Regions from separate parts of the Streptomyces sp. NPDC058274 genome, predicted to be linked through region 1. Evidence: riboswitches for the same ligand, from Rfam matches in the RefSeq annotation. Region 1 holds a riboswitch; each other region holds the start of a gene.

Region 1 (3,900 bases):
GCGCCAGCGTCGATTGCCCGCCGCCAGCGCGCTCAGGGCGGCTTCGGGAGTGGTGGGCCGAGTGGTGGAGGCTCCGGCGGGCGAGCCGGCGGCGACGGCGGAGGAAGCGAGCGCCAGTCCGGAACCGGCGGCCGCGGCCCCGGTCAGTGCGGCGCGCAGGACGGTACGTCGCGGATGCTGTGCAATGGTCGCGCGCACGGCTCTGTTCCGGCCGTCGGCTATGGGGGGTTGGGAGTTGGCTGTCACGTACGAAACGTAGGTGTGGGGGGCGCGCGGAGGGGGCGCGTTGCACGATGCATAGCGCCTCTTTGCGCAGTCTTGGATCATGCCTCGGAGAGCGTTGGTTGCCCCTCCGGGTGACGTCGTGCGGCGAACGCGCCGACAGGGACGGTGAGGTCACCGATGACGTGCCGCATGTGACGTATGCGTACGTATATCGGTCGGCCGCCCGGCGAGCGAGGAGGACACGAGTAGTGGCCGAGTACTGGTTCGCGCGCTCCGCCGCTCGAAGCTGGACCTGCGCTCCCGCGCCGGCCCGGGTGCGGGCCTTTCACGCCTCACTGCCCGGATACGCACCCACTCCGCTGACGGAACTCCCTTCTCTCGCAGCCGAGTTGGACGTCGGCCGGGTCTTCGTGAAGGACGAGTCGGCGCGGCTGGGGCTGCCCGCGTTCAAGGTGCTGGGTGCGGCCTGGGCGGTGCACCGGACGCTCGCGGAGCGGGCAGCCGCCATCGGCACGTACGCGGCGGGGCCGGTGACTCTGGTGACCGCGACCGACGGCAACCACGGCCGCGCGGTGGCCCGTACGGCCCGCGTGTTCGGGCTGCGCGCCCATGTCTTCGTGCCGGAGGGCGTGCATCCGGAGGCCGCGCGCGCCATCGCCGCCGAAGGAGCCGAACTGACCCCGGTCGCCGGCCACTACGACGACGCCGTACGCCTGGCGGCCGAGGCGGCCGCCGCCCCGGACGCGGTCCTGGTCCAGGACACCGCCTGGCCCGGCTACGAACGCGTCCCCGGCTGGATCGTCGAGGGCTATTCGACCCTCTGCGCCGAGATCGACAGCCAACTCGCCGCCGCCGCGGTCACCGGGCCCGATCTCGTCGCCGTGCCCGTGGGAGTGGGCTCGCTGGCCCAGGCCGTCGTCACCCACTACCGCAGCCGGCCCGCGCAACGACGGGCGCCCGCGCTGCTCGCGGTGGAACCCGGCGCCGCCGCGTGCGTGACGCAGAGCCTCCTGCGCGGTGAACGGGTGAGCGTCACCACCGGCGGTACCGCGATGGCGGGCCTGAACTGCGGTACGCCGTCCAGCATCGCGTGGCCCCGGCTGCGGGACGGCCTGGACGCCGCGGTCTCCGTCACGGACGCGGCCGCCTTCCGTGCCGCCGGCGACCTGGCCGCCCTCGGTGTCTCCGCCGGCCCCTGCGGCGCCGCTTCGCTGGCCGGCGCCAGGGCCGCGCTCACCGGCCACGACGCCACGGAACGTCGTACGGCCCTGGGCATCGGCCCCGCTTCGACGGTCGTCCTGCTCAACACGGAGGGCGCTGCCGCCAACCCCGCGACTCTTCCGGGCTGATCGTGGCCGGTCAGATCACCTGGTGATCCGGGCGTGCCACCCTCCCGCGGAACGCCGGGTGGGCGTCGAGGCGTCGCACGTAGTCCCGCAGATGCGGCAGATGTGCGTACGGGGACACGGCGTCGGGGGTTTCGAGGTGGACCAGGGCCACCCAGAGGTCGATGTCCGCCGCGGTGAGCTCCTCGCCCAACGCGTAGGCGGTCGCGGCGAGTCGACGGTCCAGCAGCTCCAGTGCCGCCGTCCGCCGGTGCGGCCGTGCGGCCGGGGTGACGTCCGTGTCCAGGAGCTCACGGAGGACGTCGATGTCCTCCGTCAGGGCCGGCGGGCGCAGCACGGGGACACCGGATCCGTTGCGGCCGGCCGCCAGGCCCGCGAGGTCGCGCAGAATGTCGGGGGTGTCGTTGCTGACGACGCGTCCGGTCCAGCGGTCGCACAGCGCGGGAGCGGTCAACGGGCCGTCGTAGTGGTGCCAGGTGGCCTCGTAGGCCCCGCGCAGGGCGGCGAACGCGTCCGGGGTGTCGGCGGAAGGGCCGAGGAGTGTGGTGGCGACCGAGTCCTCAAGACCCAGGACGCCGAGGGTCAGCGAGACACGCAGCGAGAGCGGACAGTCCGCGGAGAGATACAGCTGATAGCGGTGGGGGGCGGGGTAGAAGCCGCCGGCGACGTCGACGCCGATCCGGTTGTGCTCGGCGCGGCCGGCCGGCGAGGTGCCCCGGGGCCGGGGGACCGCGCCGATCTGGCCCGGCAGCCGGCGGGCCGGTGCGTATGCGGCCGGAGTGCACGGGGCCGGAGCGCTCGGCGCCGGGGCGCAGGCGGCGCTGCCTGTGCCGGACGTGCGAGGGGCGGAGGTGAGGGCGCTGCCGGCGGTGCCGGCACAGGACGCGCCCGTGCTGGAGGTGTGCGACATGGTCTCGGGCATGACTCTCCACGGGATTGCGAAAGTCCCGGCCGCCTTGTGGGCGCCGCGACGGAACGGAGTGACTGCGCTTTCGTACCGGTCCGGATCGGTCGGACTAGTACGCGCTGGAGACACGCAACAGATCGATGTGCAGGCGTCTCGTCAAGCAGTTCCTGGGCAATTCCCACCGGCTTCGCACTCGGGGCTCGCGAGACGCGAGACCACGCTTGTCCCGCCGCACCGGCGGAACCCGGTCGTCACCCGGGGCACCCCGTCGCGGTGGAAGGGTTGCCTGCCAGCGGGCCGGGGCCGATGACCACCGGCAGGAAACCCTGCCGAGGGGCGCTGACAATCGTGACCGTCCCCGTCAGTGTCGTGGCGCTCCGTGAGGGCGTCAAGAAGGCGTCCACGAAGTCTCACCCCGTGGTCCTCCGCGACGTCGCGCCCGTGGTCCTCCGCGACGTCACGCCCGTGGTTCGCCGCGAAATCCCGCCACTTGGTCCTTGCCGTGTCCCACCACGTGGTCCTCCGGGCCTCACCGCGTGGTCCGTACGACTGGTGGCCGACAGCCGTTCGGCGCCGCCGGAACAGGTCACCAGGTGGTCCGTGCGATCGGTGGCCGACAGTTGTCCGGCGCCGCCGGAACAAAGTGCGCGGCCCCGCGGTTGCGAGAGTCACAGGGCACCGGACCGGAGCGGAGGTGGGAGCGATGAGCGGCATGCCGCCCGTCTCCCGCAGGCCTGTCGCCGCCGTACGCCCGGGTCGCCGAATCCGGCTCTACTCCCGCGCGCACATCGATCTGCTGCGCGTGGCCGGCGCGCTCTGTCGCCCCTGACCTGTTCTCCCGCCGCCGGCCTCACCGGATGAGGGCCGGCGATCTCCCGTGGTCGACCAGGAAGGCACTCCGCCGTGTCCCCGATTTCCCCGCTGCACCTTGCCGTCGCGCTCGACGGCGCCGGCTGGCACCCTGCCGCATGGCGCGAGCCCGCGTCCCGGCCCCGCGACCTCCTCACCGCCGGCTACTGGGCCGACCTCGTCGCCGAGGCCGAGCGCGGACTGCTCGACTTCGTCACGATCGAGGACTCCCTCGGCCTCCAGTCGTCCCGTTTCACCGAGCCCGACGGGCGCACCGACCAGGTGCGCGGCCGCCTCGACGCGGCGCTGGTCGCCGCCAGGATCGCCCCGTTGACCCGGCACATCGGCCTCGTTCCGACCGTGGTCGCCACCCACACCGAGCCGTTCCACATCTCCAAGGCCATCGCCACCCTGGACTACGTCAGCGGCGGCCGGGCCGGACTGCGCGTCCAGGTGTCGGCCCGCCGGAACGAGGCCGCGCACTTCGGCCGCCGTACGATCCCCGGCTTCGGCATCGAGGACCTGGACACCCCGGCCGTACGGGAGTTGACCGCGGACCTCTTCGAGGAGGCG
Region 2 (3,900 bases), on a different contig from region 1:
TGAAAGGAGAAGCGGCTTCCCCAACTGTACCGCGCTCAACCATGCAGAATTGCCCCCTCCGTTTCTCTCACGGAGAGGGCAATTCGGTGAACTCTTAGTGGTCGGACCGGCGCCGCGGCCGTTTGTCCGGCCTTCAGCCCGTCAGCAGCCGCCGGCCACGGCCGGAATGATCGAGACGCCCGCACCGTCCGGCGTAGCCGTCTCCAGGCCCTGCTCGAAGCGGACGTCGTCGTCGTTCACGTACACGTTGACGAAGCGGCGCAGCTTGCCCTGGTCGTCCAGGACGCGCGCGGCGATGCCCGTGTGGTTCTTCTCCAGGTCCGCGATGACCTCACCGAGGGTCCCACCCTCGGCGGGGACCTCGGCCTTGCCACCGGTGTAGGTGCGCAGGATGGTGGGGATGCGGACGTTGACGCTCATGCCTTGTGACCTCCGGTCGGATGGCGCCCCTCCAAGGGCGCGGGACTGCGTTGAACATGCGGCTCCGCCGCGCGGGCGCGGCCGGCCCCCACCGGCCGCAGACGGACAACGGCCGTTACGCGAGCCCAGCTTCCCTGAAGGAGTCGAGGTTCGGGCGGATCGTCGCGGTCAGCCCCGTGCCGGCCACCGCGTCCAGCGTCTTCAGACCATCACCCGTGTTCAGGACGACGGTGGTCAGCGTCGGGTCCAGCAGCCCGTTCTCGATCAGCTTCTTCGCGACACCCACGGTCACGCCGCCCGCCGTCTCGGCGAAGATGCCCTCCGTGCGCGCGAGGAGCTTGATCGCGTCGACGACCTGCTCGTCGTTGACGTCCTCCACCGCACCGCCCGTGCGCCGCGCGATGTCGAGCACGTAAGGCCCGTCGGCCGGGTTGCCGATGGCGAGCGACTTGGCGATGGTGTTCGGCTTCTGCGGCCGTACGACGTCGTGCCCGGCCTTGTAGGCGACGGACACCGGCGAGCAGCCCTCGGCCTGGGCGCCGAAGATCTTGTACGGCTTGTCCTCGACGAGACCGAGCTCGATCAGCTCCTTCAGCCCCTTGTCGATCTTCGTGAGCTGGGAGCCGGAGGCGATCGGGACGACCAGCTGGTCGGGCAGCCGCCAGCCGAGCTGCTCACAGATCTCGTACGCGAGGGTCTTGGAGCCCTCCGCGTAGTACGGCCGGAGGTTGACGTTGACAAAGCCCCAGCCCTCGCCGGCCGGGTCGCCGATCAGCTCGGAGCAGAAGCGGTTCACGTCGTCGTAGTTGCCCTCGATGCCGACGAGCTCGCCGCCGTAGATCGCGGCCATGACGACCTTGCCCTGCTCCAGGTCGTGCGGGATGAACACGCAGGAGCGGAAGCCCGCGCGGGCGGCGGCGGCACCGACGGCGCCGGCCAGGTTGCCCGTGGAGGAGCAGGAGAGGGTGGTGAAGCCGAAGGCGCGGGCGGCCTCGATCGCCTGGGCCACGACGCGGTCCTTGAAGGAGTGCGTCGGGTTGCCGGAGTCGTCCTTGACGAAGAGCTTGCCGGAGTCGACACCCAGCTCGCGCGCCAGGTTGTCGGCCTGGACGAGCTTGGTCCAGCCCGGGTTGATGTTCGGCTTCTCGGCGACGTCCGCGGGGACGGGCAGCAGCGGCGCGTAGCGCCAGATGTTCGCGGGGCCCGCTTCGATGCGCTTGCGGAGTTCCTCGGTGTCGTGGCCCGAGAAGTCGTACGCGATCTCCAGCGGGCCGAAACACTCCTCGCAGGCGAAGACCGGGCCGAGCGGCACACGGTGTCCGCATTCACGGCACGAGAGAGCCGCGGCGGGACCGAGATCGACGGAGTTCGCGGCGGTGGCGGAGTTCGTGGTGCTTGCAACTGTCTGCGCAGCCATGGAGGCGAGGCCCTTTCTCCTCATCTTCCTCACGGCGCACTTCGCCGTGAGACGGATTTGGCACCTTCCCTAGTCGGGAGCCTCGCGGAACTGATCAGCAGCGATCAGTGACGAGAACCGACTGGAGGGTTGCCGGGGCTTCAACGGGCCGTATCCCTCTGCCCCTCTGGATGAGCGGTATTCGGTTGTTGTTCGGTAGTGCACGGGGACGAGCCAGGACATGCGATGGTCATCCGCGTTGTTCAAGACTGTAACCGAAGGCCAGGACAGTTGAGATAGTCGTCCGAACCGCGAGATGGATCACATACCTGAAGGACCATGTGATCGAACAGTGAGGAGCCGCAGACTGTGCTGGAAGAAGTCGAGCGCTGGCTGAGCACCCGCTCCTGGGCCATGACCGACCGCCCGCTCCACAAGCTCATCGCCGCCAAACGCACCTCGGGCTCGACGGTCAGCGTAGTGCTGCCCGCGCTCAACGAGGAGGAGACCGTCGGCGAGATCGTCGCCGTCATCCGCCACGATCTGATGCAGCAGATCCCGCTCGTCGACGAGATCGTCGTGGTCGACTCGGGTTCGACGGACCGCACCTCGGAGGTGGCCGCCGCGGCGGGCGCCCGCGTGGTCCACCGGGACGAGATCCTGCCGCGACTGGCGGCCGTGCCCGGCAAGGGCGAGGTCCTGTGGCGGTCGCTGCTGGTGACGAGCGGGGACATCGTCTGCTTCATCGACGCGGACCTCAAGGAGTTCTCGTCGGACTTCGTCTCCGGAATCGTGGGGCCGCTGCTCACCGACCCAGGCGTGGACCTCGTCAAGGCCATGTACGACCGGCCGCTGGGCTCGGCGGCCGGCCAGGGCGGACGGGTCACCGAGCTCATGGCGCGCCCGCTGCTGAACATGCACTGGCCGCAGCTGGCGGGGTTCGTCCAGCCGCTCGGCGGGGAGTACGCCGCCCGCCGCTCCCTGCTGGAACAGCTCCCGTTCCCGGTCGGGTACGGCGTGGAGCTGGGCATGCTCGTCGACGCCCTGCACCTGGTGGGCCTCGACTCGCTCGCCCAGGTCGACGTCGGCGTCCGCAAGCACCGACACCAGGACGGGCAGGCGCTGGGCCGGATGGCCGCCGCGATCTACCGGACCGCGCAGCTGCGGCTGGCCCGCGGGCATCTGATCCGCCCCGCCCTCACCCAGTTCGAGCGGGGCGAGGACGGCTTCGAGCCCCGCACCTACTCCGTGGACACGGAGGAACGGCCGCCGATGGTGGACATCAGGGAGTACCAGACACGCAGAGTGGCCTGACCGGAGCGCCGGGCACGCTCCGTGACGAAATCCGCCGGTTGTATACGGTCTCGCCTTACTCGGCCCGTACGTTTGAGCGTTTCCGAGCCGGGCTAGGTTGAGGCTTATGGCTTCCACGCACGGCGCCCACCAGATCCTCGTCGCCTCCAACCGCGGCCCTGTCTCCTACGACGTACGCGAGGACGGCTCGCTCCACGCCAAGCGCGGCGGGGGCGGGCTGGTCTCGGGTCTGTCCGCGATCGGACCCGACGCGGGCGCGCTGTGGGTGTGCGCCGCGCTCGGCGACGGGGACCGCGAGGCGGTGCGGCGCGGGGTCGGCGAGGACGGCGTGCGGATGCTGGACATCGACGCCGAGGTGCACGCGGACGCGTACAACGGCATCGCGAACTCGGTGCTGTGGTTCGTCCACCACATGCTGTACCAGACTCCGCTGGAGCCGGTCTTCGACGCGGAGTTCCGGCGCCAGTGGGCCTCGTACGAGACCTACAACCGCGCCTTCGCCGAGGCCTTGGCCGACGAGGCGGCGTCCGGTGCCTCCGTCCTCGTCCAGGACTACCACCTGACCCTGGTGCCCGGGATGCTCCGCGAGCTGCGGCCCGATCTGCGTATCGGGCACTTCTCGCACACCCCGTGGGCGCCGGTCGACTACTTCCGGATGCTGCCCGACGACATCGCCGGGCAGGTGCTGCGCGGGATGCTGGGCGCGGACCGCCTCGGCTTCCTCACCCACCGCTGGGCGAACGCCTTCACGGCCTGCTGCGACGCACTCG
Region 3 (3,900 bases), on a different contig from region 1:
TCAGACGGCGGGCACGCAGCGCCCGTCCTCGGTCCGGTACTGCCAGCGCGCACCGTCCCGCACGAGCTCCTTCACAGCGCGCACGAAGCGCTCCACGTGCTCGTCCGGGGTGCCGGCGCCGAAGCTGACGCGGATCGCGTTGAGGGACTTCTCACCGGGCGCGGCCTCGGGGGCACCGCACTCGCCCTGGCTCTGCGGGTCGCTGCCCAGCAGCGTGCGCACCAGCGGGTGGGCGCAGAACAGACCGTCGCGCACGCCGATGCCGTACTCGGCGGACAGGGCGGCCGCGAAGTGCGAGCTGTTCCAGCCCTCGACGACGAAGGAGATGACGCCGACCCGCGGGGCGTCGTCACCGAAGAGGGACAGGACACGCACCTCGGGCACCTCGGCGAGGCCCGCGCGGACCGTGTCGATCAGATACCGCTCGCGGGCCACCAGGGTGTCGAAGCCGGCCTCGGTCAGGGCCTTGCAGGCCGACGCGATCGAGTGGACCCCGATGACGTTCGGCGAACCGGCCTCGTGACGGGCGGCACTCTCGTGCCACTCCACGTCCACTCCCCCGTCCTGGCGCCGCGAGACCTTGCGGCTGGCGCCGCCGCCCGCGAGGTACGGCTCCGCCTCGGTCAGCCAGTCGGCGCGGCCCGCGAGGACACCGGAGCCGAACGGGGCGTACAGCTTGTGGCCGGAGAAGGCGACCCAGTCGACGTCGAGCTCCCGCACCGACACGGGGTGGTGCGGGGCGAGCTGCGCGGCGTCCAGGACGATGCGCGCACCGTGCGCGTGGGCAGCCGCGGCGAGTTCACGCACCGGCCACAGCTCGCCGGTGACGTTCGAGGCACCGGTGACGCACACCAGGGCCGGGCCGTAGGGGTCGCGGTCGGCGAGCGCGCGCTCCAGGGTCGCCACGGCCTCACCGGGCGTCCGCGGGGCGTTCAGGTACGTCACCCGGGCGTCCCGCCAGGGCAGCAGCGAGGCGTGGTGCTCGGTCTCGAAGACGAAGACCTGGCAGTCGGCCGGCAGCGCGGCGGCGAGCAGGTTCAGCGAGTCGGTGGTCGAACGAGTGAACACGACCTGGTCGTTCTCACGGCAGTCGAGGAACTCGCCGACGGTCCTGCGGGCGTTCTCGAACAGGTCGGTGGAGAGCTGGGACAGATATCCGGCCCCGCGGTGCACGCTGCCGTAGTACGGGGCGTACGCGGCCACGTCGTCCCACACCCGCTGGAGGGCCGGCGCGCTGGCGGCGTAGTCGAGCGCGGCGTACGTGACTTCGCCGCCGGTGACGAGCGGGACGGTGACATGCCGGCCCAGAACCGGCAGCGGGGCACAGACGGACGGGTCGGCGGCAACGGTGGAGACAGACATGGCGAACTCCCGTATGAGGCAGGCGAAATCACCACGCGAGCGGGTACGGAACGTACGGCCGGCTCGGCGCAGAAAAGGTGAAAGGGGTATGCGGAGGCGGGGCTCTACGCCCTATCGCATTCGCTTGCTCACAGAAGGCTCCCTGAATGACCAGGACCCCTGGGCTGTAGCCACTCGGAAGAGGGCGAGGGGTCCGCGCTTGCCGCAGACCTCGCTGCCTGCGGCCTGGTCTTCACCCGGGGCACCCCGCCACGGACGGAGGGTTGCCGGACAGCCGGCCGGGGCCTGATGGCTGTCGCTCATGACCTGCCCAGCATCTTGCCACATGATCGTCCCGTCGCAACCCCGTGTCCGGATGCCGGGACGACGACGGCCCGGCCGGCTCGGGGGCCGGCCTCTTGGGCCCTGGGGCCCGGGTACCGCAGGCAGCCACGGCGGCCGGGCCGAGCCGGCGCCCCCCGTAAGGCCGAGCCGGCGCCCCCCGTACGGCCGAGCCGGCGCCCCCGTACGGGCTGAAGCGGGCGGGGGCCGCACCCCCGCCCGCCACGGGCGCTACGCGTTCGTGGCCGCCACCCACCGCTCGAGAGCCCGCTTCGCGGCCCCCGAGTCGATGGCCTCCGCCGCCTGCTGCATCCCGGCGTGGATCTGCTCGGCGAGCGACCCGTCGCCCGGCGACAGGGCGACCAGCGCAGCCGCGGAGTTCAGCAGCACCGCGTCCCGCACCGGCCCCTTCTCCCCGTTCAGCAGCCGGCGCGCGACATCCGCGTTGTACGACGCGTCGGCGCCCCGCAGTGCCTCCACCGGGACCAGCTCGATCCCGACGTCCCGCGGATCGAAGCTCTCCTCGTGGACCTTCCCGTCGCGTACGACCCACACCTTCGACGTCGACGTGGTGGTCAGCTCGTCGAGGCCGTCGTCGCCGCGGCAGACCAGCGAGGAGTTCCCGCGCTCGGCGAAGACTCCGGCCACGATGGGCGCCATCCGGAGATCGGCGACACCGACCGCCTGCGCCTTGACCCGCGCCGGGTTGGTGAGCGGCCCGAGGACGTTGAAGGTCGTCCGGATCCCCAACTGGCCGCGTGCCGCCGCCACATGACGCAGCGCCGGATGGAACTTCACCGCGAAGCAGAAGGTGATCCCGGCCTCCTCGGCGACCTCGGCGACCCGCTTCGGGGTCAGCTCCAGGTTGACGCCGAGCTTCTCCAGGACGTCCGAGGCGCCGGACGCGCTGGACGCGGCCCGGTTGCCGTGCTTGACGACCTTGGCACCCGTGCCGGCCACGACGATCGCCGACATCGTGGAGATGTTGACGGTCTTCGCGCCGTCGCCGCCGGTGCCGACGATGTCGACGGTCGGCCCCGGCACCTCGATCACGTTGGCGTGCTCGTACATCGTCCGGACGAGCCCGGAGATCTCCTCGACGGTCTCGCCCTTGGCACGCAGCGCCACCACGAACCCGGCGATCTGCGCGTCCGTCGCCTCGCCCCGCATGATGCGGTCCATCGCCCAGGCCGTGTCGTCCGCGCTCTGGTCACGGCCTTCGAGAAGGCCGTCCAACACCACGGGCCAGGAGCGGCCCGCCGCGATGCCGCCTCCAGCGGGGGTCACAGCACTCATATGCCGCTCCTGGGTTCGTAGACACGTACAAGAAGACACGTACACGACGTGTAACAAGCAGGGTCCACCCTATCCAGGCCCAAGGACGGCAAAGAGCCCCGTCCATGCAATGGACGGGGCTCCAGCCGTGGCGGTCAGCGCGGACCGGTCAGGTGATCAGTGGTGGCCGTGGCCGCTCGTGATCTCCTTGTACTCCTCGACCGTGGGCTTGGGGATCTGGCTGTCCTCCCCGTAGAAGCCCTCGCTCAGCTTGGCGCGCAGCTTCTGCGAGCCCTTCACCTTGCGCTCGACACCGTTCTCGTCGACCGCGGGGCCGATCTGGGCCGGCTGGTACTGCTCGTGCGCGGTGAGCGTGTGCAGTGCCTCCTGGCTGAGCGGCTCGTGCACCTCGATGAACTCACCGTGCGGCAGGCGCTTGATGATGCCCGACTCGCGGCCGTGCAGCACCTTGTCCCGGTCGCGGCGCTGGAGGCCGAGGCAGATCCGCTTGGTGATGAGGAACGCGATGACCGGTCCGACGAAGAAGAAGATCCGGACGAACCAGGTGATCGAGTTGATCGACAGGTGGAAGTGCGTGGCCCACAGGTCGTTGCCGCCGCCGATCAGCAGACCCAGGTACAGCGTCACCCAGGCCACACCGAAGGCGGTGCGGGTCGGCACGTTGCGCGGGCGGTCCAGGATGTGGTGCTCGCGCTTGTCGCCGGTGACCCAGGACTCGATGAACGGGTAGACCGCGATCGCGACCAGGACCAGCGGGAAGATCATCAGCGGGATGAACACGCCCAGTACGAGCGTGTGACCCCAGAGGTTGATCTCCCAGCCCGGCATGAAGCGGATCAGGCCTTCGGAGAAGCCCATGTACCAGTCGGGCTGGGCGCCCGTGGACACCTGGTCCGGACGGTAGGGACCCATGGCCCAGAT

The links. Region 1 has a riboswitch for S-adenosylmethionine ahead of ACFVYF_RS37460 (glutathione S-transferase family protein). Riboswitches for the same ligand answer to the same signal wherever they lie in the genome.
Region 2: another riboswitch for S-adenosylmethionine. It lies ahead of thrC (threonine synthase); the one in region 1 lies ahead of ACFVYF_RS37460 (glutathione S-transferase family protein).
Region 3: another riboswitch for S-adenosylmethionine. It lies ahead of ACFVYF_RS02180 (aminotransferase class V-fold PLP-dependent enzyme); the one in region 1 lies ahead of ACFVYF_RS37460 (glutathione S-transferase family protein).

The regions. Positions count from the first base shown of each region.
Region 1 is NZ_JBHVXW010000035.1:25,595-29,494, forward strand. Features, by position in the region: gene ACFVYF_RS37450 (carbonic anhydrase) at 1-198, opposite strand, end outside; gene ACFVYF_RS37455 (diaminopropionate ammonia-lyase) at 474-1,574, shown strand; gene ACFVYF_RS37460 (glutathione S-transferase family protein) at 1,585-2,493, opposite strand; SAM riboswitch class IV at 2,691-2,832, opposite strand; gene ACFVYF_RS37465 (putative leader peptide) at 3,182-3,307, shown strand; gene ACFVYF_RS37470 (LLM class flavin-dependent oxidoreductase) at 3,382-3,900, shown strand, end outside.
Region 2 is NZ_JBHVXW010000016.1:149,469-153,368, reverse strand. Features, by position in the region: gene ACFVYF_RS27490 (MoaD/ThiS family protein) at 142-420, opposite strand; gene thrC (threonine synthase) at 536-1,837, opposite strand; SAM riboswitch class I at 1,855-2,014, opposite strand; gene ACFVYF_RS27480 (glucosyl-3-phosphoglycerate synthase) at 2,186-3,130, shown strand; gene ACFVYF_RS27475 (trehalose-6-phosphate synthase) at 3,237-3,900, shown strand, end outside.
Region 3 is NZ_JBHVXW010000001.1:476,548-480,447, forward strand. Features, by position in the region: gene ACFVYF_RS02180 (aminotransferase class V-fold PLP-dependent enzyme) at 1-1,362, opposite strand; SAM riboswitch class IV at 1,553-1,669, opposite strand; gene trpD (anthranilate phosphoribosyltransferase) at 1,915-2,979, opposite strand; gene ACFVYF_RS02190 (cytochrome bc complex cytochrome b subunit) at 3,136-3,900, opposite strand, start outside.